One region of the Clostridium kluyveri DSM 555 genome, then DNA from elsewhere that is predicted to be linked to it. Evidence: a T-box and tRNA genes for the amino acid it is inferred to sense, from the RefSeq annotation. Region 1 holds a T-box; the other holds one or more tRNA genes.
The links. A T-box is a leader RNA that pairs with one kind of tRNA and senses whether it is charged. The one in region 1 lies ahead of thrS (threonine--tRNA ligase), so its partner is inferred to be a tRNA-Thr.

Region 1 (15,279 bases):
CAGTTTGAATTACAATAGTGGTTTTGTGTACTGTCTTCAAAGAGATATTATGTGCAGAGGAAAAGTTGTGGAGGCGCAGGAAATTCCAGTAAATATTGCTTTGAAGGACATAGAAGAACTTTATGCCTCTATGATAGCTATAACTATGGGTCTTATGGAAAGCTCCTGTAATAATTCTTTATTTAAAAATAGAATACTTAATGTTTAAATTTAAATATTTTAAGTATTTAAAGTATATTTTTGTTTTTTAATGAATACTTATATGGTAATGATATATTTAAAACTAAGGGAAAGAGGGGTTTATGATGGACAATTTAATGTTAAATAATAAGATTTATCTTGAAGGCAAGGTGATTTCGGAGCTGCAATTTAGTCATGAAATGTATGGAGAAGGTTTCTATACTTTTAATATTGAAGTTCCAAGGCTAAGTGAAAGTAAGGATATATTATTTATCACTATTTCAGAAAGGCTTATAGGAGGAATGGATATAAAGATAGGCACAGAAATTATAGTAGAGGGACAATTGAGATCCTACAATAAATTTGTAGATGGGGGAAATAGATTAATATTAACTGTATTCGCCAGAAATATAGAGTTATGCGTTGAAAGAAGTAAAAACCCAAATCAAATTTTTCTTGATGGATTTATATGCAAAGAGCCGGTTTATAGGACAACTCCTTTTGGTAGGGAAATTTCAGATATGTTATTAGCTGTAAATAGAGCCTATAATAAATCTGATTACATACCTACTATTGCATGGGGAAGAAATTCTAGGTTTTGTAAATCTTTAAAGGTTAGTGATAATATAAGAATATGGGGAAGATTGCAGAGTAGGGAATATCAGAAAAAGATATCCGATACAGAAACTATAAGAAAAATAGCCTATGAAGTTTCTATATCCAAGATGGAAAAAGTAAACAAGGATAAAGATCATGAAACTGTGGAAGAAAGAACGAGTTTTTCTCATGAAGATGAAGAAAATTATGAAAAAAACGGGGAAGGGGAAGAATGTTTAAGTGAAAATATAGAAGATAAACGCATATGTTAAAATTTACTTGAAAGATGGTTCAAGGGATGAAAACTTCATCCCTGTTTAAATATTTATTTTCTTAAGTCCGCTAAAATTTTAGTCTTATCCTTTGTCATATCATCCACAGATTTTAGTATTCTTGCAGGAGTACCTCCGGCTACAACTCCTTCTGGTACATCTTCTATTACTATTGAGCCTGCGGCAATCACGGAGCCTTTTCCAACCTTAACTCCCTCTAGAATAACGGAATTAGCGCCTATAAGTACATCATCACCTATTTCACAAGGTGACTTGCTAGGTGGTTCAAGAACTCCTGCCACCACAGCACCTGCACCTAGATGAACATTTTTGCCCAATTTTCCTCTGGCACCTACAACGGCATTCATATCTATCATGGTACCTTCCCCTATTTCTGCACCTATGTTTATTACCGCTCCCATCATAATAACGGCATTTTTACCTATTTTTACTTTATCCCGTATTATAGCACCAGGTTCTATTCTGGCATCTATGTTTATTAAATCTATAAGAGGAATAGCAGAATTTCTTCTATCCTGTTCTATTCTAAATTGTTCAATCTTATTTTTATTTTCATCTAGAAATTTACATATGTCTGCACTTTCTCCAAAAAGAACATAAAAATTATTACTGCCATAACATTCTATGTTTTTTAGATTACAACTTGATATGCTGCCTTGGAGGTAAACCTTAAGGGGAGTAGACTTTTTTGCTTCTTTTATGTATTTAGCTATCTGGTAAGGATCTGTAAGATCGTATTTTGTTTCCATGAATTAATCATCCTTTCATTTTTAATCTATCAAATTTTCATAGGAATTAATGCATTTTCAGTTTTTTAAGCAAATTATAACATATAAATATTTTTTAATCCATAAAAATGTAGTGGATTAGATTTTTTTCAAACTTTTAAGGAGGCTTCCTATCTCCTGATTGGTAAATTTATAGGATTTATTACAAAAGTTGCACTTTAATTCTTCAGACTTTTTATCTTTATAAATTTCTTCTAAATCCTGTATACCTATACTTATAAGTGCTTTTTCCACCCTCTCTCTGGAACAATCACATTTATAGATGGGATTTAGTGTATCTAATATTCTTAAATCCATATCTTTAAATACAGTGTTTAATATTTCAATTATAGTTAGTCCGTCTCCTATCATATGGGATATGGAAGGCAGTTCCTGTAATCTATAAGTCACCAAATCCGATAATAGATTATCAGCACCTGGCATCATCTGAATTATAAAACCTCCTGAACCCTTGATAGTTAAATCTGTATCCACTAAGACTCCAAGAGCTACTGCAGAAGGAGTTTGTTCTGAAACCGTAAAGTAGTAGGCCAGGTCATCTCCTATTTCTCCAGTTTGTATGGGAACTTGACTGGAATAAGGTTCTTTCAGTCCCATGTCTCGTATTACAGTGAGATTTCCATCTATACCTATAATTCCTCCTACATCCAGTTTACCCTTATCATTTGAAGGTAAATCTGCAGAAGGATTTCTAATATATCCTTTTACATGGGCATCAGCATAGGAAGTTACAAGTATGCCTCCAGCTATGCCATTTCCTGATATTTTTACGGTTAAACTATCTCGGGGAGACTTTAGCATTGCACCCATGATACTGCCTGCGGTAAGCATTCTTCCAAAAGCAGCAGCTGCGGTAGGAGCACAGTTGTGAATTCTAACAGCTTCATTTACTAAGTTTGTAGTTGAAGCTGCTATTATTCTAATATTATCGTCCTTAGCTGTAGCTCGTATCAGCTTATCTTGTATTTTATATCTCATCAATTCGTGGCAAATATGCCCCTTCTTCTGTGAGAAGGAGAGATTGCCACTTTTCACCTCCTTATGATTAAAAGTACAGCTATATGTTCTTTTTTACTGCATAGACTATTCTTAAAGAAGTAGGGGCAGGGGGTTTATCCTGGTAATTATCCAGTTTAGTTATAATATGTAAATTACAATCTGTGAGAATTTTTTCGATATAATCACAGGTATAGGCCCTTTCTCTATGGTGCTCGTCAAATCGTCTATATAGTTCTTTATCCTTTATAAAAAAAGTAAGATACATGTCCACAATTTCATTTTCTAAAAAATTTTCCCATATATAAGTTATCTCTTCACTATCATAAGTATAGGTGTTATTTCCTAATATATTGGTAATTTTATAATGGGAATTTACATCAAATATGAACATTCCATTGGAATCTAGATGATTGAATACACTTTTAAAGTAATTTTTAAGATTTAATTCATCTAGTATATAATTTGTAGAGTCAAGGCAACAGGTTATAAGAGCAAATTTTTTATTTAGGTTAAGTCCACTTATATCCTGGCGTATCAAATTTACTTTTAATCCTTTGCTTCTTAGTTTTTTATCTGCCTCTGTAAGCATTTCGTAGGATAAATCTACGCCCCAGGCAGTTTGAAAATGCGGGGCTAATTTTTCTGTCAAATTACCTGTTCCACAGGCTAAATCAAGGTAATCTCTTCGGGGTATATTTAATTCTTTACATAAATTTATAATTTTCTCATACCATACATTATAATCTATATCAGTATTTATTAGATCATCATATATATGGGCAAATTTTTCGTAACATTTCATCTATGTCTTATGGTAAACCTGTAAGATGAGGTTTTACTCCTTTCTTTAAGGTGTTTTATATAAAAATTTTAATGAATTAATTTTCACATATGAATATTATTATAGTATATATTTTAATACAAGGTAATATTTTTTACTATAAATCTTTAAAGTTATCTTTGCCATTTAGCAGAACTTCATTCTTTGGGATATTAAGTTCTTTTTTCTTCTTTGTCATTATACCGCCAATTCTTCCTGTTTCTTCCGAAGTTAAACCACTCCATCCATAGGTATCGATTTTTTCTTTTAATCCCAATTCTTCTGCTATTTCGTATTTTAATTGTTCCCTTAATTTTTCTATTTCACTAAGTTCTTTATGTGATTTTAGTTTAGCTTTTATAATTTTTTTAAGCGGTGTTTTTGCCATTTTTATATCCTCCCCCACTTTTACTATAAATTATTTTTACCTCAAAAGTGAGATTTATACATAAGAGCTAGAGAGCTTTATGAAAGATTTTAGATTATTTTCTTTCAATAGATAAACACATATGAATATTATATGACATATATTATAGAAATTATATTGAATATGTGTTATTTTTTATTCTAAATAATATTTATTTTTATTAACATATTTCAAGAGTTTAGTGTAAAATGTTATATAAGATATAAATATTTAAAATTTATTTTAATGGTAATAACATCATATAAAGTTTTTAGGAGGAATTAACATGAGTTGCAATTTAGCGGTAGTTGGATGTACTGGAATGGTGGGAAGAAAGTTTCTTGAAGTGCTGGAAGAGCGAAATTTCCCTGTAAAAAATTTATATTTATATGCATCAGCTAAATCTGATGGGAAAGTATTGAAGTTTAGCGGTAAAGATTATGTGGTAGAGGAATTGAAAGAAGATAATATTAAAAACAAAAAAATAGATATTGCTCTTTTTTCCGCAGGTGGAAGTACAAGTCTTGAATTTGCTCCCGTGTTCTCAAAGTATGGAGCAGTGGTTGTAGATAATAGTAGTGCATGGAGAATGGATAAGGATATACCTTTAGTTGTTCCAGAAGTAAATCCAGAAGATATAAAATGGAATAAGGGAATAATCGCAAATCCTAATTGTTCTACAATACAAGCTTTAGTGCCAATTAAACCCCTTTATGATAAATATGGTATAAAAAGGATTATATACTCTACATATCAGGCTGTATCTGGTGCCGGAGTAGGAGGATATAATGATTTAATAGAAGGATACAAAGGGAATCCACCTAAAAAGTTTCCTTTTCCTATAGCAGGTAATGTAATTCCGCACATAGATACTTTTTTAGAAAATGGTTATACAAAAGAAGAAATGAAAATGATAAATGAAACTAAAAAAATATTACATGATGATACTCTAAAGATCACTGCTACTACAGTTAGAGTTCCAGTAGTGTACGGACACAGTGAGAGTATAAATATAGAACTTAAAAAAGATTTTGAATTAGAAGATATATTCAACTTATATAAAGAATGTAAAGGAATTGTATTAAAGGATGACGTGCAAAATGGTGAGTACCCAATGCCTATAGATGCAGCGGGTAATAATGAAGTGTACGTAGGAAGAATAAGAAGAGACTTTAGTTTGGATTCTGGATTAAATTTATGGGTTGTAGCAGATAATATAAGAAAAGGCGCTGCTACTAATGCGGTTCAAATAGCAGAATGTTTAATTAAATAATATAAGAAATAAATATTTTTATAAATATTTTAAAATAAAAAAATGAGGTGTTTTTATGAGTTTATTCAAGGGTTCAGGAGTTGCCATAGTTACTCCATTTAATGATAAGGGTGTGGACTTAAAAAAACTTGAAGAATTATTAGAGTGGCATATTGAATCAGGGACAGATGCTATAATAATTTGTGGGACTACTGGAGAAGCTTCCACAATGACAGAACAGGAGAGGAAAGATGCTATAAAACTCACTGTAGACGTAGTGAAAAACCGAATACCAGTTATTGCAGGAACAGGTAATAATTGCACTCAATCATCTGTAGATATGAGTAAATGGGCAGAAAGTGTAGGAGTAGATGGACTGTTGGTAATTACTCCATACTATAACAAAACTACTCAAAAAGGATTGATAGAACATTTTAAAGCAGTGGCTTCTGGAGTAAAGGTTCCTATAGTAGTATACAATGTTCCGGGAAGAACAGGCATGAATGTACAGCCTAAGACCCTTAAAGAATTATGTGAGATAGAAAATATTGCTGCTATTAAAGAGGCCAGCGGAGATATAAGTCAGATTGCCCAGATGAAAGCCTTATGCAGGGATAGGATTGATATATATTCTGGAAATGACGATCAAGTAATTCCTATACTTTCGGTAGGAGGAATAGGTGTTATATCGGTACTTGCAAATATTATTCCAAAGGATATGCATAATATGTGCAAATTATTTTTAGAAGGCAAGACAGAGGAAGCATTGAAAATACAATTGGATTCTTTTGCATTGAATAAAGCCATGTTTATAGAAACAAATCCTATACCTGTAAAAACTGCCATGAATATTTTAGGAATGAATGCAGGAAAACTCAGACTTCCACTCTGTGATATGTCACAGGCAAATTTAGAAGTTTTAAAAACAGAACTTAAAAATTATGGTCTTTTAAAATAAAATAAAATTTTATTTATTTAGATTATTATAAAAACGGAAGATTATTTTTTAAATTTTAACGTGAAAGATTGATTTCTTTCACGTTGAAGTTATGAAATTATTAAATTTAAAGTGTATCAAATAATTTTTAAGGGGAGTTTATAAATGATTAGAATTATATTAAGTGGATGCAATGGCAAAATGGGAAAAGTAGTAACTAATTTAGCTGAAAGCTATTCTAGCTTAGCTATAGTAGCTGGAGTGGATAAAAACTGTGTGAAATCTAAATTTCCTGTATTTTCAGATATAACTAAGTGTAATATAGAAGGAGATGTGATATTGGACTTTTCAAGGCCTGAGGCTTTGGATTCCATTTTAAAATATGCTAAAGAAAAGAATATAGGAGTTATACTGTGCACTACAGGATATAGTGAAGAACAGCTTGAAAAAATTAATGAAGCTTCCAAATACATTCCTATGTTCAGGTCAGCTAATATGTCCATAGGTGTAAATATGGTAAATAAGATATTAAAAAACATGAGTGCAGTTTTATATAAAAATTTTGATATAGAGATAATAGAAAAACACCATAATCAAAAAGTGGATTCTCCAAGCGGAACTGCACTGCTTCTTGGAAATACCATAAAAGATTCTATTGAGGAAAAATTAGATTTTGTAAATGGAAGAGAGGGTATTAAGAAGAGAACCCATAATGAGATAGGTATACATGCTATAAGAGGAGGAAGCATAGTAGGAGAACATGATGTTATATTTGCAGGACAGGGAGAAACCATAGAAATCAAGCATACTGCTATTTCTAGGGAAGTTTTTGCAGTAGGGGCCCTGAAAGCATGTGAGTTTATGTTTAATAGAGAAAAGGGTTTCTATTCAATGGACGATGTAATTGGTGGTAAATAATAAGATTTAAAGTTAATAGTTAAGAGTTGTGGATGATTTTCTTCCGCAATTCTTAACTCACTGCTCTTAACTCTTAACCATTAAAAAGAGTTTATCCAGTTGTCTAGCTTTTCCATACATAACTTGAGTTTATTCATGCTGTATGCATAGGATATTCTAACATGTCCTTCTCCACCTGAGCCAAAAGCAGAGCCAGGAACAATGGCAACACCGGCCTCCTTTAAAAGTTTTTCACAAAATTCTTCACTGCGCATAGAAAAGGTCTTTATAGAGGGGAATATGTAGAAAGCCCCTTCAGGTAAATTTGTATCAAAACCTAGGGATTTTAATTTGGTATAAACATAATCCCTTCTTTTTATGAATTGATCTTTCATGTAGATTACATCTTCCATACAGTTTACAAGTCCCTCATAGGCACCCCATTGGGCCACAGAAGGAGCACAGGACACATTATATTGATGTACTTTCATTATCTCATCCATAATTGATGGGTGGGCACATACATATCCTACTCTAAGTCCCGTCATGGAAAACATTTTAGAAAACCCGCCTATTAATATAACTTTATTTCGTATCTTTTCATATTGAGCAATGGAATAATAATTTTCTTTAAAACACAGGCAGGCATACATTTCATCACTTACAACAATGATATCATGTTTACATAATAAATTAAAAAGTTTTTTATTATCTTCTTCAGACAGTACAGCACCAGTAGGATTAGAAGGATAAGATAAAACTATCATTTTAGGTTTTTCATTTTCTAGTATTTTTTTTAGTTCATCAAAATTTATGGAAAAGTCTTCTTTTAAGTTATGATTTATTACAGTACCTCCTAAAATACTTACACAGCTTTCATAAGCAGGATAGGCAGGTGTGGGTATCAATACCTTGTCTCCGGGATTTATAAGAGCAGTAAAGGTATCCATAAGTGCTTCACTGCCACCTACAGTGATGCATATTTCTTCTGGATCATAAAATATGTTTAAATTTTCAAGATAATTGGATATTTCTCTTCTAAGTTCCAATATTCCTGCATTTTGTGTGTATGTGGTTTTATTTTGTTCAATAGCTTTTATCATGGCAATCTTAATTTTTTCAGGTACATTAAAATCAGGTTGGCCTAAAGTTAAAGATATGGCCCCTGGGTAAAGGGCAACTTTATTATAAAATTTTCTAATGCCTGATATTTCTATATTTTTAACATTTTCTGATATGGAATTTTTTAAAAGGGTATTCAATTTCTCACGTCCAATCTATATAATTAAATTAATTTACTGATTATTACTAGTTTATATTATATATTTTAAGTTCCATAAAATAAACTAGTAATTTATAATTTATGGCATATTTTACGGATTGTTTATTCTCAAATATTTGTTTTGAAGAGTGAAGTGATTCTTAAATTTACATGGCAGCGAAATAATAAGCAAGATTCTAAAAATCATTTTAGAATCTTGCTCATTAAAGGAGATCTTATCCAGATTTGAACTGGAGATAAAGGTTCTATAAGTTGTATATCTTGCTAAAAAGGTTGATAATATTTATTTTCAGCCATTTTGTAGTATAGTATCATGTTAAAATTATAACATAGTTAAAAATAGGAGTAAACAAGTAACATATTCCAAGTTGTTATCCTAAATTGTATACATATTCCCACAATGTTCATATGGTGGTATAATTATGTAAGACAATGTTATAGGATGGGAGATAAATAACGATGATTAGAATAATGTTAGAAAAACTAAAAGAGAAACAGTTTTCTGTTGTTTTAATCCAATCAATTACTATTTTGCTTTTTTCTAATGTAGTTACACATCTTGTGTTTCCAACGTGGCAACAATATAATGGGATTTTTCATTCATCTATGGAACTAGTGTGTATAATTATAGCGGCTAATTTATTTCTGGTAGTATGGTGTAGATACTATAGCAATTCTGTTAAAAATCAAATTATAGCATTGGGTTTCCTAGCAATAGCAATTTTTGATGTTTTGCACACTTTCTATTTTAACGCTTTAGGATTTTTACCAAAGAATTACTTTGATTTATCACTTAGGTTTTGGATTGTTAGCAGAATTACCGAAGCAATTTTACTTTTAATTATTACCACTAATTTATCTAAAATAAAAATAAACAAATGGATAGGACTATCTGGTTCACTTATTTATTCCATTGGTATATCATATATCATATTTTTTCATAAAAATCTTTTTCCAATACTATATACTTCAAATGGGGTAACTAATATTAAAATATTATTTGAATACTGTATAATATTTATATTAATTGCTGCAGCATGGAATTTAAAAGGCAAAATGAGTAATAAGGATACATTTACATACAAATACATTGCCATTACAATTCTGTTATTTATATCTGCTGAAATTTGCTTTACCACGTATAAAACGTTCACAGACTTTGTGATGGCTTATGGACATGTTTTAAAGGTAACATATTATATATGTCTATTTAAAGGTATAGTAAAAACAGAGATGGATTATCCCTACTTAAAGCTGGATGAAATGAACAAACAATTAAGAGATATACTAAATGCCATTCCACTGGCAATCCATACATATGATGAGGATCTAAGGATAACTTTTGCAAACAAGAAATTTGAAGAGTTACTTCAGTGTAAGTCAGCTGATATAGCAGGGTTAACCATGACTGAATTTTTAAATAAAATTGAAAAAATTGATAGAGAAGATGAGAATGAGTTTCCGATTAGTTTAATAGAAAAAGGTATAAGTATGGATAATATTGTTAGAACATATAAAACACTAGAGGGCAATTCAGTTAAACTCCTTGTTAATATTCACAAGATAGAAAATGGTGTTATGTTTATATCAAAAGAAGCTGCCTGTGAGCAAGCTATTGAAAATTTAAATTTGCAAACGGAGACTATTTTAAATTCTATGTTATATCCAGCAATGATACTAAATAATCACGGTACTATAACTGCTTGTAATGTATCATTTCAAAATCTAATAGACTTAGATAAGGATGATATTATAGGGAGTTCTCTTGTTAAGATAAATAAAATGATAAATTTTGATAATGAAGAAATAGTAAATAAATTTTTTGGGGGCAATTTGTATAATGAATACTATGAGGCCTCATTAGTTTCAATAAAAGGTATCAAAAGGAAGATAACTGGACAGGTATCGCCTATATATAATGTTGAAAATAAGAAGATTGGAATAATATCTGTAATGCAGGATGTTACTGAACTGAAGAATAATCAAGAGAGATTAATAAATCAAGAAAAACTGGCATTGTTGGGGCAAATGGGGGCCAGTATAGTTCATGATACGAGAAATTTTTTAACTACAATAAATGGTTCTTGTCAGTTAATTGAGCTTTACTCAGATGATGTGAAAATAAATGAATGTGCTAAAAGAATCAAAATGGATACTGATGAGATCAATAGAATTATGAGCGATTTTTTAACTTTAGCAAAACCAGCCAATATTGCTGTTGAGGAAGTGTCAGTATATGATTTGCTGAGTTCAGTTAAGAATTTGCTTCAGACCTCATCATTGATAAAAGGAATAAATATTGAATTTAAATTTAATCATGATGAACGGTATTTAATGTGTGACCAAGTGAGAATTAGGCAAGTAATTTTAAATATATGTAAAAATGCAATTGAAGCAATGGAGAATGTAGAACAGCCAGTTTTAAAGATTCAAACTGATATCGATGAGTTCACTAATGAAATATATGTAGGAATAACTGACAATGGAGCAGGTATACCCAAAGAAATTATTTCTAAGCTTGGAACTCCGTTTTTCACTACCAAAAAGAATGGAACTGGCTTAGGGCTGAGTTCTTGTTTTCAAATAATCAGTGAACATAAAGGAAGGATTGAGATAAAAAGTGAATTAAATGTTGGGACAACTTTTACTATAATTTTACCTTGTATGTTTGAGGATGAGGAAGAAGAATTAGTGTGAGTAAAGAGATTACTTAAATAAAAAACCTAAGGTTTTCTATGATAAAATAAGAATCATAGGAAGTCTTTATTTATAACAAGAAAATTTTTATAGAGTAACATCAATGGAGAAAATTAAGGAAAATATTATTTCAATAATGCAATAATGAGGCAAAAATTGTGCTTATCAAGTGAAAGGAAGATAAAAATGAAAATACGAGATATTATGAGACCATGAAGTGGAGAAAAACATATAAAAAATACAATAAAGGAAAATTGCCATGTGCATAATATAAAAAGTGATTATATAATTGGAAATAACACAATTATTGAAGTAGTAAATGATGAGGAAAATTAAAGGTTTTAGAACCAAATAAAAGCAGCCTATATGACTAACTTGTAAGAAGTTATTATATAGGCTGCTTTTTAAACCATTGTTATATAATTGGAGGCGCCACCCAGATTTGAACTGGGGATAAAGGTTTTGCAGACCTCTGCCTTACCACTTGGCTATAGCGCCATATTGTTGGAGCGGAAGACGGGATTTGAACCCGCGACGTTCACCTTGGCAAGGTGACGCTCTACCACTGAGCCACTCCCGCAAAACTGGTGGCCAGACCAGGAATCGAACCAGGGACACGAGGATTTTCAGTCCTCTGCTCTACCGACTGAGCTATCTGGCCAAATGGCGACCCAGAAGGGACTTGAACCCTCGACCTCCGGCGTGACAGGCCGGCACTCTAACCAGCTGAGCCACTGGGCCGTAATGGTGGGCACAACAGGGCTCGAACCTGTGACCCTCTGCTTGTAAGGCAGATGCTCTCCCAGCTGAGCTATGCGCCCGTAAAACTTTTGTTACGTGACAAATAATATTATATATTCACATCTACATATTGTCAATACTTTATTATAATTTTTTAATATATTACTAAAATCAGAAGTTATATTAAAAAATTGGATGAATTTCATCTATGAAAGTTAGGCAATCTCTTAATATAATATGATTTAATCTTAAAAATTATTACTGTCGATATTTGACAGCAGAAAATTGAATAGAGATTTTGTTTAGACATATACTACTTTGGAAGGGAGTGTGAATAAATGCTGTTGTTAACCATAGTATATAACAAAGAAAGAGATCGTATAATGCAGGGAATAAGAGAGATAAAAGAATATTTTAAACACAAAGATATACTTATTGGAATATATGAAAGTATTGAGTGTAATACTCACTTCCTTAAAATATTTTGTGATAGAGAAATTAACAATAAACTTAACAATATATTTGATATACATGCTGCCACTATTATATATAACATAATAATAGATGAATTTTGTAAAAAGGATATGGCAGCCTTTTTATCTGACGCATACTTTTTTTTGAGATATGAAGAATTAGAAGGAATTAAAAAAGAGGGTTTAAAAGTATTGAGGGGAGAAATGGAAATCAAAGATGAAGATTCTATTTATTATATAAATAAAAAAAATGATATAATAGATAAAATATGCGGATGTATAAATGAAAATAGGGAAATAAATATAGAGGGATTTATAACCTTTAGAATGAAAGAACTTCTAGAGGATTTAGAAACAATTATTGATCGGGTAGTAGAAAAATACATGGCCGAAAAAGAATATAATGAGTTTATAAAGCTTTTAAAATATTTTGTAGAAATTCAGGAAAGCAAAATGAACTATTTGAATATAATTATCTCAAATGATGGAAAATACATTATAAATAATGAGCAGGAAGAGGATATAACAGATAGTTTTTTTAAAGACTTAACGGAATTAAAATATAATGACAATACCGATTTAGATGATATTCTAATAAGTGCACTTATAACGAATTCACCTGAAAATATAGTAATACATTGTGCCCATAATTGTAAGAACAAAGAATTAATAGATACTATAAAAAATGTTTTTACACATAGGGTTAAATTTTGTGATGATTGCAAAACTTGCAGGCTTATAAAAAATAATTTAAACAGGGTATAGAATATAAAAACTTCTATTTTTATATTGACATAATAATTTTAGAATAATATAATGATTGAAAATAGAAATAAAGACTATGAAGAGGAAAGTAGATAGATTATTTGCTTTAAGAGAGAAGGATTGTAAGCTGAAATATCCTTCAAGTAAAATTTATTAAAGACCACCTTGGAGTTGTATACTGAAATTTAGTAAGTATTTCCGTTAGCCTGCGTTAAGGATATAGAGATGGTAGCATTTAAGATATACTTTATATAAAGTGTGGTGCTATTAATTTGGGTGGAACCACGGTAAAACTCGTCCCATTGTTTTAGGGAAGAGTTTTTTTATTTGCTCAATTTTATTTATCCGAAGGCTGCAATTAGCTAACACCCCCATCTTCTTTAAAGTGGGGGATAAGCACTGCTACGCCCCTGGATAAGTTCTTCCCCTAAAGGATAACGTATTCTAAGTTCTAAAAACACTAAGAATACTGTTAATAAAGTTCAGATGGAGAAAGGCATTCCTTACAAGCAAACTCCACCTAAACCTAAGAATCACTTGATATAATAATTTATTCAAAAGTTAAAATACAAAAGGGCTGTTTGAAGGAGGAATAAGTGTGATAAAAATAAGTTTAAAAAATGGTAAAGAAATAGAAGTGGAAAAAGGACTAAAAGTAATTGATATTGCAGCAAAACTAAGTATTTCTTTATCCAAAAAGGCATTGGGAGCTGTAGTAGATGGTAAAGTTGTAGAACTCAATTATAAAATTAATAAAGATTGTAAAGTTGAAATCTTAACCTTTGAGGATGAGGAAGGAAAGAAGATATTGAGACATACAGCTTCTCATATACTTGCCCAAGCCATAAAGAGATTATATCCAGAAGTTAAGCTTGCTATAGGACCAGCCATAGATTCAGGATTTTATTACGATGTGGATGCTGAATTTTCCTTTACTCCTGAATTGCTTGAAAAAATCGAAGGTAAAATGAATGAAATAATTAAGGAAAATATAAAATTGGAAAGATTTGAACTTCCAAGAGAAGAAGCTATAAAGTTTATGGAAGAGAAGAATGAACCCTACAAAGTGGAATTAATAAAAGATTTACCAGAGGATTCAATAATATCTTTCTATAAACAGGGTGATTTTGTAGATCTCTGTGCAGGTCCTCATGTACCTTCTACAGGAAGAGCTAAAGCTGTAAAGCTCCTTTCTATAGCAGGGGCTTACTGGAGGGGAAATGAAAATAATAAAATGCTTCAAAGAATATATGGTACTGTATTTGAAAAGAAAAGTGATCTTCAGGATTATCTTAAATTAATGGAAGAGGCGAAAAAAAGGGATCATAGAAAATTAGGCAAAGAATTGGATTTATTCAGTATACATGAAGAAGGACCAGGATTTCCGTTCTTTCATCCAAAGGGAATGGTAATTAGAAATACCCTGCAAAATTTTTGGAGAGAAATGCACTACAAGGCAGATTACAGCGAAATAATGACTCCCATCATATTAAATGAGGAATTATGGCATAGATCAGGACACTGGGATCATTATAAGGAAAATATGTATTTTACTAAAATAGATGATGGAAATTATGCTATAAAACCTATGAATTGTCCAGGGTCAATACTTGTGTACAAAAATGATATAAGATCCTATAGGGATCTTCCTAAAAGATATGCTGAAATGGGTGTAGTTCACAGACATGAGAAATCCGGTGCACTACATGGTCTTATGAGAGTACGATGTTTTACTCAGGATGATGCTCATATATTTGTTACTAAGGATGATATTGCAGATGAAATAATAAAGGTAATAGATCTTATAGATAATTTTTATAAAATATTTGGTTTTGAGTATTTTGTTGAACTTTCCACAAGGCCTGAGGATTCTATGGGAAGTGATGAAGATTGGGAAGCTGCAACAGAGGGATTGAAAAATGCATTGAAAATGGTAGGACTTGACTATAAGATTAATGAGGGAGATGGAGCTTTTTATGGTCCTAAAATAGATTTTCACTTAAAGGATTGCATAGGAAGAACCTGGCAGTGTGGAACTGTGCAGTTGGATTTTCAGATGCCTGAAAAATTTGATCTAAATTATATAGGGGCAGATGGGGAAAAGCACAGGCCTGTTATGATACACAGGGTAGTATTTGGATCTATAGAAAGA
Region 2 (15,279 bases), 880 kb from region 1:
TCATAACCAGAATATGTATGAACTACATACCACTTAGCTTTATCTGCCATAACTTTAGGGACAGAATAGTATCTTATCCCTTACCTCCTTATTCTTTCTTATTTTAAAATAGTTTTAACTAAAGAGTTCAACCCAAAATCTATCACCGCAACAATCACTACATAAATACAACAAAATGCAATAACAGCTATTGTTGCTTTCTTTACATCTTCTTTAGAGGCCCAAGTTATCCTTTTAAATTCCACCACTAATCCTTTAAAAAAATTAAAGAATCCCCCTTCAGGCGTAACTTGCCTATCAACTTTTTTGGCGTTATCACGTGCAGACATTTCGTTCACATCCTCAAAATTTTTAACCTGTGCATCTTAAATATTATTTAGTCTGTTTATGAACTGTATGCTTATTACAAAATGGACAATATTTTTTTATTTCTAATCTATTGGGATTATTCTTTTTATTCTTCATTGTGTTATAGTTTCTCTGTTTACATTCTGTACATGCTAATATCACTTTTACTCTCATTTCTTTAACACCTCCCAGGTAAAGTGTAAATATAAGTTCATATATACTCTATGTTCAACTAAAAATTCACCTTTAACTTAATACATTACTTAAACAATTTATCACAACTTAGTTTTTATGTCAATGCTATTGAAAATTATCAGGTGATTCTTGGGTTCAGGTGAAGTTTACTATAAAGAATACTAATCTACACTTTCAAAAGGACTAGGTCTAGAACCCAGTCCTTAACACACTTATTCAGACACTGTAGTAACAACACCTGAACCAACTGTTCTGCCGCCTTCTCTTATTGCAAATCTCAATCCTTCATGCATTGCAACAGGTGTTATAAGTTCTACATTCATATCTATATGATCTCCTGGCATTACCATTTCTACTCCCTCTGGTAATGATATTGACCCTGTTACATCTGTTGTTCTGAAATAAAACTGTGGTCTATATCCATTGAAAAATGGTGTGTGTCTTCCGCCTTCTTCTTTCTTTAATACATACACCTGACCTACAAATTTCTTATGCGGCTTTACTGAACCAGGCTTTGATAATACCTGTCCTCTCTCTATTTCTTCTCTCTGTATTCCTCTTAATAATGCTCCTATATTATCTCCTGCCATAGCCTGATCTAGAAGCTTTCTAAACATTTCTACTCCAGTACATACTGTCTTCTTCTTCTCTTCCTTTAATCCTACTATCTCTACTTCGTCTCCTATCTTAAGCACTCCACTTTCTACTCTTCCTGTAGCTACTGTTCCTCTTCCTGTTATTGTGAATACATCTTCTATTGGCATTAAGAATGGTTTATCTACTGGTCTCTCTGGAGTTGGTATATAAGTATCTACTGCTTCCATTAATTCATATATACATTTAGTTGCTTCTGCATCCTCTGGGTTCTCAATTACCTTCAATGCACTTCCTACTATTATTGGAACATCGTCTCCTGGGAATCCATATTCACTTAATAATTCCCTTACTTCCATTTCTACTAATTCTATTAATTCAGGATCATCTACCTGGTCTGATTTATTTAAAAATACTACTATATACTGTACCCCTACCCTACTTGCCAGTAGTATATGCTCTCTTGTCTGCGGCATTGGACCATCTGCTGCGCTTACTACAAGTATTGCTCCGTCCATTTGTGCTGCCCCTGTTATCATGTTCTTTACATAGTCTGCATGCCCTGGACAATCTACATGTGCATAGTGTCTAACTTCTGTCTCATATTCTACATGTGCTGTATTTATTGTTATTCCTCTTTCTTTTTCCTCCGGTGCCTTATCTATTTCATCATACTTTGTTGCTGATGCTTTACCTTCTTTTGCTAATACCATTGTTATTGCTGCTGTCAATGTTGTCTTGCCGTGGTCTACGTGTCCTATTGTTCCTATGTTTACATGTGGTTTTGTTCTCTCAAACTTTTCTTTTGACATTACTTCTTCCTCCTTGTTTGTTACACATTTTATTTAAGTAAACTCATCCTGGTGTGTTGTAAGAACTTCATAAAATTACCATATAAATTGGAGCCCATGACCAGGATTGAACTGGTGACCTCCACCTTACCAAGGTGACGCTCTGCCTACTGAGCTACATGGGCAATTTTAATTGGAGCGGAAGACGGGACTCGAACCCGCGACAGCCAGCTTGGGAAGCTGGTGTTCTACCACTGAACTACTCCCGCCTAAAACCTTTGTCTTTAATACCAATAAACGCTACATACCGATTATCAATTTTAATACAAGTATATTTTTTTGTCAATATGTATTTTCTATTTATTCAGGACAAACACATGAAATTTATTACCCTTTGATTCTAGACTATTTTAAAATTTAATAAATATATACAAAGATTATAAATATATTAAAAAATCAGCACTTATTCTTTAACATGCATTTATCCTGCCTATTTATTAATTAAGCATTTTTCTAACTTTCTTTTAACCCTTTGCAAAGCATTATCTATGGATTTAGCATGTCTATCCAAATCACAAGCAATCTCCTGATAAGATTTACCATCTAAATAAGACATAAGAACTTCCATTTCCAAACTAGACAGCACCTCACCTATCTCGTTATGTATATGCTTTAACTCTTCTCTACTAATTATTAATTCTTCTGGATCTGCAACTTTAGCTTCCGATAAAACATCCAATAAGGTTCTATCAGATTCTTCATCATATATAGGTTTGTTTAAAGAAACATACGTATTCAATGGAATATGCTTTTGTCTGGTAGCAGTTTTTATGGCTGTTATTATTTGACGTGTCACACAGAGTTCAGCAAAAGCTTTAAAGGACGATAATTTATCTGTTTTAAAATCCCTTATTGCTTTATAAAGCCCTATCATACCTTCTTGATAAATATCTTCTTTGTCTGCTCCAATTAAGAAATAGGATTTTGCTTTGGATTTAACAAAATTTTCATATTTATTTATCATGTATTCTTGAGCTCTTACATCTCCTTCTTTTGCTTGAATAACTACTTCCTCATCCAATTTTTCTTCAAAGGAGGAAATTTTCTTACCATTATAACCCATATCCACCAAGATATCCCCTCCAAAACAAATATAAAGAACATAAGTTAATTATACATTAAAATTAAATTTATAGTCAATAGATTTTAACGACTTTTGCGAATTTTTTCAAGTTTTTCCAGCATATCCTTTGCTATTCTATCCTCCAAAGTATGTTTTTGTTTAGAATATTTTTTCTCAATTTTGCTTTTTATTTTTGATTCTATCTGCTTAACTTCATGATAAAATTCAATAGAAGACATTCTCACAGCTCCTCTTTGAAATGTTATTTGTTGTTCTAAAGAATCAGAAGTTACCACAAATACTTCACTTCTCCGTCCTATTCTATTGACCGTTTTCTCTATAAAAGAATCTGCTGTTTCATTTTCTTTGGTAAATATCACCTCAACATTTTCGCTGACTTTTTCCCTTTTTTCCAAGCTTCCTACCACCATATGGGCATCAAATACTATAAAAATACTATATCCTTTATAAGCTGCATAATTACTTACAGTTTCTATAAGTTGCTGTCTTGCAGCTTCAAAACTATAATTTTTTATATCATTTAATTCAGGCCAACTATTTATTACATTATATCCATCTACAAAAATAATTCTCAATTTCTATCACTTTTTATTTTTTGCTTTAGTATTTCGTACATTAACATACCTGCTGCTACAGAAGCATTCAAGGAGGATATATTACCCATCATAGGTATCTTCACTAACTTATCACATTTTTGCTTGGTCAGCTTTGATATTCCTTTTCCTTCACTTCCTATGATTAAAGCTATGGAACTGTTAAAATCAACATCAAAGCAATAGTTTTCCCCCGTCATGTCGGCCCCATATATCCATATATTCTCTTTTTTTAGTTTTTCTATTATAGTATTTAAATTTGTAACTTTACATATTTTCATATATTCCACTGCTCCAGCAGAAGACTTATATACCGTAGGAGTTATACCAACATTTCTCCTTTTAGGTATTATAATTCCATGAACTCCAGATACCTCTGCAGTTCTTATTATAGCTCCAAAATTATGAGGATCTTGTATCTCATCTAATATAATTATAAAAGGAGATTCTCCTCTTTCTGAGGCATAATCCAGTATATCTTCCAATTCACAGTATTTATAAGGGATCACTTTTGCAATTACCCCTTGATGTACTCCTGTTTGAGAAATTCTATCTAGCTTTCTTTTATCCACTTTTTTTACAACTATATGTTTTTCCTTAGCAATTGCAAATATGGTATTTATGGAGCCTGACATATTTCCATCTAATACAAAAATTTGCTCTATAGTTACATTGTTGGAATTTAAAGCTTCCATAACTGAATTTCTTCCTTCAATTAAATCTTCCCTAAATTGGGGCTCACTTTTCAAATTTTCTATTTTGTTTTTATGCCTTAAAACATTATACTTATTTTTCATATCTCTACCTTTTAATTTAATCATTTTTTATCCTAAAATTCACCCTTATCATTCAAAGTGATTATAAATTCGAATAGGTAATTTAATCTATCCACTTCACCAGTTAAATATAAAAAACCTATCAAAGTTTCAAATCCCGTTGCAAATCTATATTCTTGTATATCTGCATTTTTAGGAACTGTTCCAGATTTAGCATTTCTTCCTCTTTTAAAAAAATAAAGCTCCTCCTCTGATAATTGCTTTTCCAATCTCTTTATAATTTCACTTTGAGAATGAGCCTTTACAAACTTTATGGCTTTAACATGGAGATTATGAACAGATATACTTTGAAACTTATTTATTAAATAAGTTCTAACAAGTACATCATATACAGCATCTCCTACAAATGCAAGTGTAAGGGGATTCAATTGCCTAATATCTACCTTATCAAATTTTATTTTCAATAAATTACTTTCCATTTAATTTCTCCTGATTTAAGTTACATAAATAAATTATACCCTTTTCCACCTTACTCCATCTGAAGTGTCTTCTAAAATTATTCCTTTATCTTTTAAATCATCTCTTATTTTATCTGCTAATGCCCAATTCTTATCCTTTCTAGCTTTTTGTCTTTTTTCTATTAAAAGTTCAACTTCTGTTTCTATACTTCCCCTTTTAGACTTCTGAAGTATTCCAAGAGGAGAACCTAATTCTCTTATTAGAGCAAGTGAATATTTAATTATTTCCATAGATGAATTTTCATCTATATTAGTATTTATATCTCTTATTAAATCAAAAATCACTGATATAGCATCTGCAGTATTAAAGTCATCATCCATCTTCTCTATATATCGTTGTTTGTAACTATTTAAATGTTCTTTATATTTTATTTCACTATCCAATATTCCATCATTCTTAACTTTACTTGAAAGTTCTTCTAAATTTATAATTGAATTACAAATTCTATCTAATGCTGATTTAGTAGAATCTAAAAGTTCAATACTAAAATTTATAGGAGTCCTATAATGACCGGATAACATAAATAACCTTATAACGTCTGGTTCATATTTATCCAAGATTTCTCGTGTAGTAAAGAAATTATTTAAGGATTTAGACATTTTCTGATTATTTATATTTACAAATGCAGAATGCATCCAATACTTAGCAAACACTTTGCCTGTTCTACCCTCACTTTGAGCTATCTCATTTTCATGATGTGGAAATTTCAAATCAGAACCTCCTGCATGTATGTCTATAGTTTCACCTAATATATTATACGCCATACAAGAACACTCTATGTGCCACCCAGGCCTTCCCATTCCCCAAGGACTTTCCCATGAAGGTTCCCCTTTCTTTTCACTCTTCCAAACTGCAAAATCCATAGGATTTTTTTTTCTTTCATCTATATCTATTCTAGCTCCTGATTGAAGTTGTTCAATATTTTGTCCTGAAAGCTTGCCATAATTATTAAACTTTTTTGCATTAAAATATACATCACCATCTACTGAATAAGCATAACCTTTATCTATTAAATCCTGTATAAACTCAATTATCTTAGATATATAAAGTGTAGCCCTTGGATTTACTGTAGCTCTTTTTATATTTAAAGCATCTGCATCCCTGTAATATTCATCTATAAATCTATCTCCAAGCTGCTGTACAGTTATGTTCTCATCATTTGCTTTCTTTATCATTTTATCATCTATGTCAGTAAAATTTTGTACAAAATTTACCTTATAACCTTTATATTCAAAATATCGCCTTACAGTATCAAACACAACAAAAGTTCTGGCATTACCTATATGGAAAAAATTGTACACTGTAGGGCCACATACATACATTTTTATTTCTCCTGGAATCAAAGGAACAAATTCTTCTTTTCTTCTAGTCATTGTATTAAAAATTCTCACTAACCTTTATACCTCCCTTAGTCTTATCCGTATACCATCTACTAATATCATATAATTAATATCATAAAATGTTTAATTTTAATTCCTTAAATATTTTATCACATTATTAGAACTTATTTAAGCCCCATTCATATACTGTCCATTATTCTTTAATATAAACAGAACCTGCAGCTTATATTAAGTACATAAAACTGCAAGGTTCCATCTTAAATTTATATATATTTATGTGTTTTAAATATATTTTCTGCTATAATTAAATCTTCAGGTGTAGTTATCTTTATATTATCATAACTTCCTTCATATAAATAAACCATATTTCCAAAGTATTCCGCTACTGTAGTATCATCAGTAACTTGAACTTTATTGTTTGCAAGTTTCTTATGGCAATCATAAATTAAATTATAGTCAAAACACTGGGGCGTTTGAACTATAAATAATTCCTTCCTTACCAACGTTTTATAACTAAATCCTTCTTTGCCTTTAATCTTTATGGTATCTTTAGGTACAACTCCACAGGCACAAGCCCCATACATATTAGAATATTTTATTCCATCTTCAATTATCCTATCTGTAACAAATGGTCTTGCTCCATCATGAATTAAAACTACGCTGCAATTCTCCAACACTTTTAATGCATTAAACACCGAATGCTGCCGTTCCTTTCCTCCGCTAACTATTTTAACCACTTTGTCAAAATTATACTTTTTAACTATCTCTTGTTTACAATATTCAATTTCATCTTCAGCACATACTAATACAATTTTATCCACTAATGGATTTTTTGAAAATACACTAATAGAATAATACAATATTGGTTTACCTTGAATACAAATAAATTGTTTATTAATTGGCATTTTCATTCTTTTTCCCTTACCTGCAGCTACAATGACGGCATAGTTACTTTTCATAAGGTTGTAACTCCTCTTTTTGTTTTGCAAATATCATTCTTCCCGCTGCAGTTTGTAGTACAGATGTTACTACTACATCTTTTGTTTCTCCTATAGACTTTTTTCCTCCCTCTATAACTATCATGGTACCATCATCTAAATAAGCTATACCCTGTCCTGATTCTTTTCCATCTTTAATTATCTGAACATTCATTTCTTCTCCAGGAAGTACCACAGGTTTTACTGCATTAGCAAGTTCATTTATATTCAGTACCGGTACTCCCTGAAATTCCGCAACCTTATTTAAATTATAATCATTTGTTACTACCTTGCCATTTAACACCTGTGAAAGCTTCAAAAGTTTACTATCCACTTCAGCAATGTTAGGAAAGTCTTTTTCATATATTTGGACATCAATGTTTAGTTCTTTTTGTATTTTATTTAATACATCCAGTCCCCTTCTTCCTCTGGTTCTCTTTAATCCATCTGAAGAATCTGCTATATGTCTCAATTCTGCTAATACAAAATCTGGAATTATTAATGGTCCTTCAACAAATCCAGTTTGACATATATCAAATATTCTGCCATCTATTATTACAGAAGTATCCAAAACCTTAGGATATACCTTTTGTTCACACTCATCTTTAACTTTCTTGTCTTTATTAATTCCTTGAACTCTCCTATACCCTATATTATATAGCAAGGACATAAGTTCTTCTCTCTTTCTTATGGCTATATTAGCTCCCAGAGCAGCCATAAGTATAGCTACCACCACTGCTAACATAGCTCCTACAATAGGCACCTTCGCCAATAAATTGAGAAATACTGATGATATAAGAAGGCCTATTAACGCTCCTACCACTCCTAATAGTATTTCTGTTGCAGGAAGTTTTTGAATATTTTTTTCAATATAATCCATAATCTTCATAATAACTGAATTAATCCAAGGTGATATTAAAAATAATATAATTCCAAAAAACAAAGTTAATAAAATTAAAAATAAGATCTTTTTTATAGGATTATCACTTACATAAAATATTTGGGTAAAATACTCAGAATTTATAACAACATCTCCTACCAAATATCCTAATATTAAGCCTATTATTGTAAAAAGCCCTCTAAGTATCTTTTTTAACAACAAATACACCTCCTTATACGTTAATTACATTTTTTTCATTTTATTTACTTAATATAATATATTAAGTGGACACTTTTTTCAATAAAACTAGTTTTATTTAATAAATTATTTACTTAAATAATTTATTTAATCAATATATCTGTATAAAAATAATCCTCAAGTAGCATTTTATATACAATTCCCCCTATCAATAATGGGACTATTAGTTTATTATATATATAAAGCAAATTTCATAGATTTATAAATACATTTTACGGAAACTATTGTTTATATAAGTTATATAGTATAATTTGTAATTTAAATATATATTTATTGTTAGTAAAATATGGTATTATAGAACTTAAGAATAAATTTATTTTACTAACAAATTTCTCTGACACTACATTTAAATATTGTAGATAATATGCTAAATCTATATAAGGAGTTGAACTGGATGAAAGATATAATATTTGACGACTTTCAAAATGCTGTAAATGAATCATTATTAAGACATAAGAGTATTTTAGATATAATTACTAAATTTCAAGAATCAAATGCCCGGATAAACAGAGCCATCGCAAAATCTGTTACCAATTGTGGATGCATAGAAGTTTGCGCTAAAAAACAGCACCTATCTGAAGACAACACTTTAAATATTGAATTTTTAAAAAATTGTTTAAATACACATACAAAAGGCTCTCTGTGTGATAACTGTAGAGATGTGATACAAAATGAAATAGGAAATAATCTATTTTATCTTACTTCTTTGTGTAATATACTTGATTTAAACCTATACGATATACTTTTAAAAGAATATGATAAAATAAATACTTTAGGAAAATATTCTTTTAGATAATTTTTAGCACAAAATAATATTTAATATTATTTTGTGCTAAAATTTATTATCTATCATAATCTGTTCTCTAAGTCTCCTCAACCCATTTTTTATTGCTCTAGCTCTAGCTTCACCTATTCCTTCAACCCTATCAAGGTCTTCATAAGAGGCTTCCATAATCTCTTTAAGTTCCTTAAAATTTTTAACTAGATTATCCATTACAGTAGCCGGTATTCTAGGAATTTTACTTAACATTCTATATCCTCTTGGTGATATAAGCGTATCAACCAATGGCACTCCCACATATCCCATAGCTCTAGAAATAAAATCAAGATTTAAAACATCGTCAGAGCTTATTTCTTGAATCTGCCTATATATTTCATCATAATCCATATCAGTTTGACAATAATCTCTTATCATAAATATTCCATCTCGCTCTACACTTTTAATAAGTTCATTTAATTGCATAGAAATTAATCTTCCTTCATTCCCTAACTCACATATGTATATTTCAATTTCAGATACTATTCTCATTACCATTTCAGTTCTTTGAATAGCTGTCATTACATCAAATAATGTAACTATATCTTGAAATTCAAGAATATTAAGATTATTAACAACTCTATCTAATACAGCTACATATTTCTCTAAAGTTTGAAGTGCCTGATTGGCTCTTCCAAGCATAACACTGCTGTCCCTCAAAACATATTTAATATGTCCCCTATATACCGTTATAACATTTCTTCTCTGAGAAATTGCAATAACTATAACTCCTGTTTGTTTGGCCACTCTATCCGCTGTCCTATGCCTTGTTCCAGTTTCAAAGGTAGGAATAGTTGAATCTGGAATAAGCTGAGTATTTGCATATAGTATCTTTTTTAAATCACTGCTGAGTATTATAGCACCATCCATTTTTGCAAGTTCATATATATAAGAAGGACTATATTCTGAGTTAATGGCAAATCCACCATCTACTACTTTTAATATCTGTTCACTATCTCCAAGCACTATAAGTCCTCCAGTTTTAGCTCTCAATATATTTTCGAGCCCTTCTCTAAGCTGAGTTCCAGGAGCTAAAAGCTTTAATATACTTTTAAGTTCCTTTTCTTTTTCTAATCTCAAAATTATCACCCTAATCAAAAAACTTTATTTAAGGATTCCTTCAAAGAAGATACACCTATAATATTTATTTTCTTATTATTTATTTTCTCTTTATTTCTACTTGGTATTAATATATTTTTAAATCCCATTTTTTCTGCTTCACTTACAATCCTATCGCAGAAAGATACTGGCCTAATTTCACCTGTGAGGCCTACTTCTCCTACTGCCAAAAGATTATCTAAACTCATTTCTTTAGATTTAGAACTGGATATAAGAGCCAGTGCTAATCCTAAATCTCCAAATGTACCTTCTAATTTGAGTCCTCCTACTACATTAGCATAAACATCACAATTATAAAATGGAATTTTAATCTTTTTTTCTAATACTGCTAAAATTAAATTTAATCTGGATATATCCACTCCTACTGCTGTTCTTCTTGGAATAACTGCCCTAGTCTCACTAACTAAAGCTTGTATTTCAACTAATATAGGTCTTCTGCCTTCCATTATCCCAATAACTATAGAGCCTTCTTTCTGAAAGTCCCTTTCTCCTAAAAATGCTGCAGAAGGATTAGATATTTGCCTGAGTCCATGCTCTGCCATTTCAAATACACCAATTTCACTTGTGGTACCAAATCGGTTTTTTACCGTTCTAAGTATTCTAAACTCTTCAGTTCTTTCCCCTTCAAAAGATAGTACCGTATCAACTATATGTTCTAATACCCTAGGACCTGCAAGTTCACCCTGTTTTGTAACATGTGCCACTATAAAAAAAGATATACTATTTGACTTTCCTATACGCATAATATGATTGGAGGTTTCTCTAACTTGAGATACACTCCCTGGCGCAGAACTTACATACTCTTTAAATAAAGTTTGTATAGAATCTATGACTACAAAGGTAGGTTTATTTTTTTCTATATGACTTTCTATTTTATCTAAATTAGTCTCAGAAATCACATAAAGATTATTTGATAAGGAGTTAAGCCTATCACCTCGCATTTTTATCTGCTCTTCCGATTCTTCTCCGGAAACATATAGTACTTTTTCATATTTATCTGCAATATTACTAGCCGCTTGTAAAAGTAATGTGGATTTGCCAATACCAGGAGCCCCCGATATGAGTGTAATAGAACCTCTAACAATACCTCCTCCAAGAACTCTATTTAATTCCATTATGCCGGTATCAAGTCTTTCATGCTCACCAGATTTTATATCATTTATGCTTTTTGGCATACTTTCAAATCCTAGATTTGAAAAACATGCTCCTTTAGTTGGTTTAAGTTCCTCTATCATGCTATTCCAATTATTACAACTAGGACATTTCCCTAACCACTTTGGAGATTGATATCCACATTGTTGACATATAAAGATAGTTTTCTTCTTTACCATGTAATTATCTCCTCCTATATAAGATATAATTATACAGTATAATTATATAGTTTTGTGAAAAATTATATAATTTTTTTAAAACTATTTAAAATTCCATAAAAATAAGCCCCATACTCTCTATCAAGAGTGGAGCTTATTTAAATTTGTTTTTAATCAACTTTATTAAAAGTCAACTCTTCTCCTTGAACAGCTACTTCCACTTTATCTCCTCTTTTAACATTACCCTTTAACATTTCTTCTGAAAGTTTGTCTTCTACGGTTTTAGTTATAGCCCTTCTAAGAGGTCTGGCTCCATAAGTTATATCAAATCCTTCTTTTGCTAACAATTCTTGTGCTTTTTCGTTGAAATTAATATCTATGTCCTTCTCTTTAAGTCTCATAGAAACATCATTTAACATAATCTTTACTATCTGTTTTAAATCATCTTCTTGTAATTGGTGGAATACTATAATATCGTCAATCCTATTTAAAAATTCAGGTCTAAAAGAAGTTTTCAACTCTTCCATTATATTGTCTTTCATTTTATCATATTCATCTTGTTTTTCATTATCACTTACAATAGTGAATCCCATAGATTTTTGCTTTTTAATGGTAGATACCCCTACATTGGATGTCATTATAATTATAGTATTCTTAAAGTTTATAGTTTTTCCTTTTCCATCCGTCAATCTTCCATCCTCAAGTATTTGCAGCAGTATATTAAATACCTCAGGATGTGCTTTTTCGATTTCATCAAACAGTACTACTGAGTAAGGATTTCTTCTTACCTTTTCCGTAAGCTGTCCTCCCTCATCATATCCTACATATCCTGGAGGAGATCCTATAAGTTTAGATACGGTGTGTTTTTCCATATATTCAGACATATCAATCCTTATAAGATTATTTTCATCACCAAACATAGCCTCTGCCAGTGCTTTGGATAGTTCAGTTTTTCCAACCCCCGTAGGTCCTAAAAATATAAATGAACCTATAGGTCTTTTAGGATCCTTCAGTCCAACCCTAGACCTTCTTACTGCCCTTGCTATAGATTTAACTGCTTCATCCTGACCTATCACCCTTTTATGAAGAATGTCTTCTAATTTTAGTAATCTCTGTAATTCTTTTTCGGTTAATTTTTCCACAGGTACATTAGTCCACTGTGACACTACAGAAGCAATTTTTTCTTCTCCTACTAATAATGTAGATACTTCTTTTTTAGTCTTCCAGTTAGTTTTTAAGCCTTCTAACTTATCCTTCAATTCTTTTTCTATATCTCTTAACTTAGCAGCCTTTTCAAAATCTTGTAATCTAATGGAGTCTTCTTTTTCTTTAGTTGCTTTTTCCAATTCAACTTCTAAATTCTTTAAATCCGGCGGAGCAATCAAATTTTGTATTCTTACTTTAGCAGCCGCTTCATCAATAAGGTCAATAGCCTTATCCGGTAAATATCTATCTGTAATATATCTATCAGACAAATTTACTGCAGCCTCAATAGCTTCGTCCGTTATTTTCACTCTGTGATGGGCTTCATATTTATCTCTTAAACCTTTCAATATCAAGACTGCTTCTTCTTTAGTAGGTTCTCCTACTAATATAGGCTGAAATCTTCTCTCAAGGGCAGCATCTTTTTCTATATACTTCCTATATTCATCTATAGTGGTTGCTCCTATACATTGTATTTCTCCTCTAGCCAAAGCCGGCTTTAATATGTTAGAAGCATCTATAGCTCCTTCTGCAGCTCCAGCTCCTATTATGGTATGAATTTCATCTATAAATAATATTACATTCCCTGATTTCCTTATCTCTTCCATAACTTTTTTAAGTCTTTCTTCAAATTCGCCCCTGTATTTGGAACCTGCTATCATTGAAGAAAGATCCAAAGTAACTACTCTTTTTCCTTTTAAAAGTTCAGGTATATTGGCTGCCACTATTTTTTCTGCCAATCCTTCTGCTATGGCTGTCTTACCTACCCCTGGATCTCCTATAAGACAAGGATTGTTTTTAGTTCTTCTGCTTAATATTTCCAAAACTCTCTGAGTTTCTTTTTCTCTACCTATAACTGGATCCAATTTTCCCTCCCTGGCCATATCAGTTAAGTCTCTGCCAAATTGATCCAAGGTTGGAGTAGGCTCTCCATTTTCTTTTTTAGAATTATTTGAACTAACAGATTGTTCTCCTGAAAGAGAATCTATAAGCTGTTTTCTTAATTTATTAAAATCAGCACCTAAATTATTTAAAATAGTAAACGCAACCCCTTCTGCCTCTCTAATCAACGCAAGCAGAATGTGTTCTGGACTAATATAGTTGTGATTTAAATTTCTAGCTTCAAATAAGCTCAACTCCAAAAGTCTTTTTGTTCTCGGAGTAAGAGGTATTTCCTTATTGTATAAATCAATCTCTCCTCTGCCTTCATACTCTTCTATAAAACTTCTTACTGTTTCTATAGTAATATTCATGTTATTTAAAAAGTTCTTAGCTATTCCATCCTCTTTCAATACTCCCAAAAGTATATGCTCTGTACCCACATAACCATGTTGGAGTGCTTGTGCCTCTTCTTGAGCATAAATTAATACCTTTTGTGCTCTTTCTGTAAATCTTCCAAACATCATAATGTATTTCACTCTCCTTTTTAAGCTGTGTTTACAGCCAATTTTTCTCTAACAAATTTAGCCCTATTAAAGTCTCTATCCTTATTTGATAGACTCTCTCCGTATATTTTCTGTATTGTAGCCGGCTGGGATTCCACCAAGAGTTTATTTAAAGTTATACCATTTACATCTTTAATTATCCCCATCTCTACTCCTAATCTTACATCTGATAAAAGCTTTAAACATTCACTTGAGTTTAGAAGCACTGCAGATTTCAATACTCCAAGTGCTCTATAAATTTTATCTTCTAACTCATATTTATATTTCTTCATAAGATTCTCTCTGGAAATTATCTCTTGATTTATTATTTGAAGAACTAAAGCTTTTAAATTACTTAATATCTCTTCTTCACTGCGGCCTAAAGTTACCTGATTGGAAATCTGATATATATTTCCTATAGCTTTTGAACCTTCGCCATATAATCCTCTAATAGTCATACCAACTTGAGCTAATGCATTTAAAAATCCATTTATTTGATTATTTAAAGAAAGTGAAGGTAAATGAAGCATGACAGAAGCTCTAAGTCCCGTTCCTACATTAGTAGGGCATGCTGTTAAATATCCTAGTTTTTCATCAAAAGCATATTCCAAATTTTCTTCTAACAAATCGTCTATTTTTTCACTTACATCATATACCTCCTCCAAATTTAGACCTCCTGTTATACATTGGATTCTCACATGATCCTCTTCATTTATCATAATACTTATGGTTTCCTTATCATCTAATATAAAAGCTGCTTTAGACGAATTATCTATCAAATTTTTACTTATAAGATGCTTTTCCAGATAAATATTTTTCTCATTATCATTTTTATCCCATAAATAATTACTCTTAAACTTTTCCTCCGTATTTGAAAATGTATAAAAGGCATTTTCTACATTTTTAATTACTTTTTTACTTTCTTCTATATTTAATTTATGTGAAAAGGGAATTTTAGCTAAATTTCTGGCTAATCTTATCCTACTGCTTA

Region 2: it encodes a tRNA-Thr, which carries the amino acid that the T-box ahead of thrS (threonine--tRNA ligase) is inferred to sense. The anticodon was not compared.

Annotation. Positions count from the first base shown of each region.
Region 1 is NC_009706.1:3,268,370-3,283,648, reverse strand. It holds gene CKL_RS15645 (hypothetical protein) at 1-208, shown strand, start outside; gene CKL_RS15640 (single-stranded DNA-binding protein) at 306-1,049, shown strand; gene dapD (2,3,4,5-tetrahydropyridine-2,6-dicarboxylate N-acetyltransferase) at 1,103-1,819, opposite strand; gene hslO (Hsp33 family molecular chaperone HslO) at 1,937-2,824, opposite strand; gene CKL_RS15625 (class I SAM-dependent DNA methyltransferase) at 2,916-3,659, opposite strand; gene CKL_RS15620 (alpha/beta-type small acid-soluble spore protein) at 3,796-4,065, opposite strand; gene CKL_RS15615 (aspartate-semialdehyde dehydrogenase) at 4,370-5,356, shown strand; gene dapA (4-hydroxy-tetrahydrodipicolinate synthase) at 5,412-6,293, shown strand; gene dapB (4-hydroxy-tetrahydrodipicolinate reductase) at 6,438-7,190, shown strand; gene CKL_RS15600 (pyridoxal phosphate-dependent aminotransferase) at 7,271-8,431, opposite strand; gene CKL_RS15595 (MASE3 domain-containing protein) at 8,911-11,148, shown strand; tRNA gene CKL_RS15590 (tRNA-Cys) at 11,573-11,646, opposite strand; tRNA gene CKL_RS15585 (tRNA-Gly) at 11,654-11,728, opposite strand; tRNA gene CKL_RS15580 (tRNA-Phe) at 11,734-11,809, opposite strand; tRNA gene CKL_RS15575 (tRNA-Asp) at 11,813-11,889, opposite strand; tRNA gene CKL_RS15570 (tRNA-Val) at 11,894-11,969, opposite strand; gene ytxC (putative sporulation protein YtxC) at 12,228-13,127, shown strand; T-box leader at 13,195-13,432, shown strand; gene thrS (threonine--tRNA ligase) at 13,726-15,279, shown strand, end outside.
Region 2 is NC_009706.1:182,447-197,725, reverse strand. It holds gene nusG (transcription termination/antitermination protein NusG) at 1-50, opposite strand, end outside; gene secE (preprotein translocase subunit SecE) at 99-329, opposite strand; gene rpmG (50S ribosomal protein L33) at 373-522, opposite strand; gene tuf (elongation factor Tu) at 756-1,949, opposite strand; tRNA gene CKL_RS01015 (tRNA-Thr) at 2,038-2,113, opposite strand; tRNA gene CKL_RS01010 (tRNA-Gly) at 2,123-2,197, opposite strand; gene sigH (RNA polymerase sporulation sigma factor SigH) at 2,419-3,051, opposite strand; gene CKL_RS01000 (NYN domain-containing protein) at 3,135-3,647, opposite strand; gene rlmB (23S rRNA (guanosine(2251)-2'-O)-methyltransferase RlmB) at 3,644-4,462, opposite strand; gene CKL_RS00990 (Mini-ribonuclease 3) at 4,495-4,920, opposite strand; gene cysS (cysteine--tRNA ligase) at 4,954-6,351, opposite strand; gene ispD (2-C-methyl-D-erythritol 4-phosphate cytidylyltransferase) at 6,564-7,259, opposite strand; gene CKL_RS00975 (PIN/TRAM domain-containing protein) at 7,249-8,376, opposite strand; gene CKL_RS00970 (nucleoside triphosphate pyrophosphohydrolase family protein) at 8,810-9,211, shown strand; gene disA (DNA integrity scanning diadenylate cyclase DisA) at 9,248-10,312, opposite strand; gene radA (DNA repair protein RadA) at 10,327-11,682, opposite strand; gene CKL_RS00955 (ATP-dependent Clp protease ATP-binding subunit) at 11,832-14,270, opposite strand; gene CKL_RS00950 (protein arginine kinase) at 14,291-15,279, opposite strand, start outside.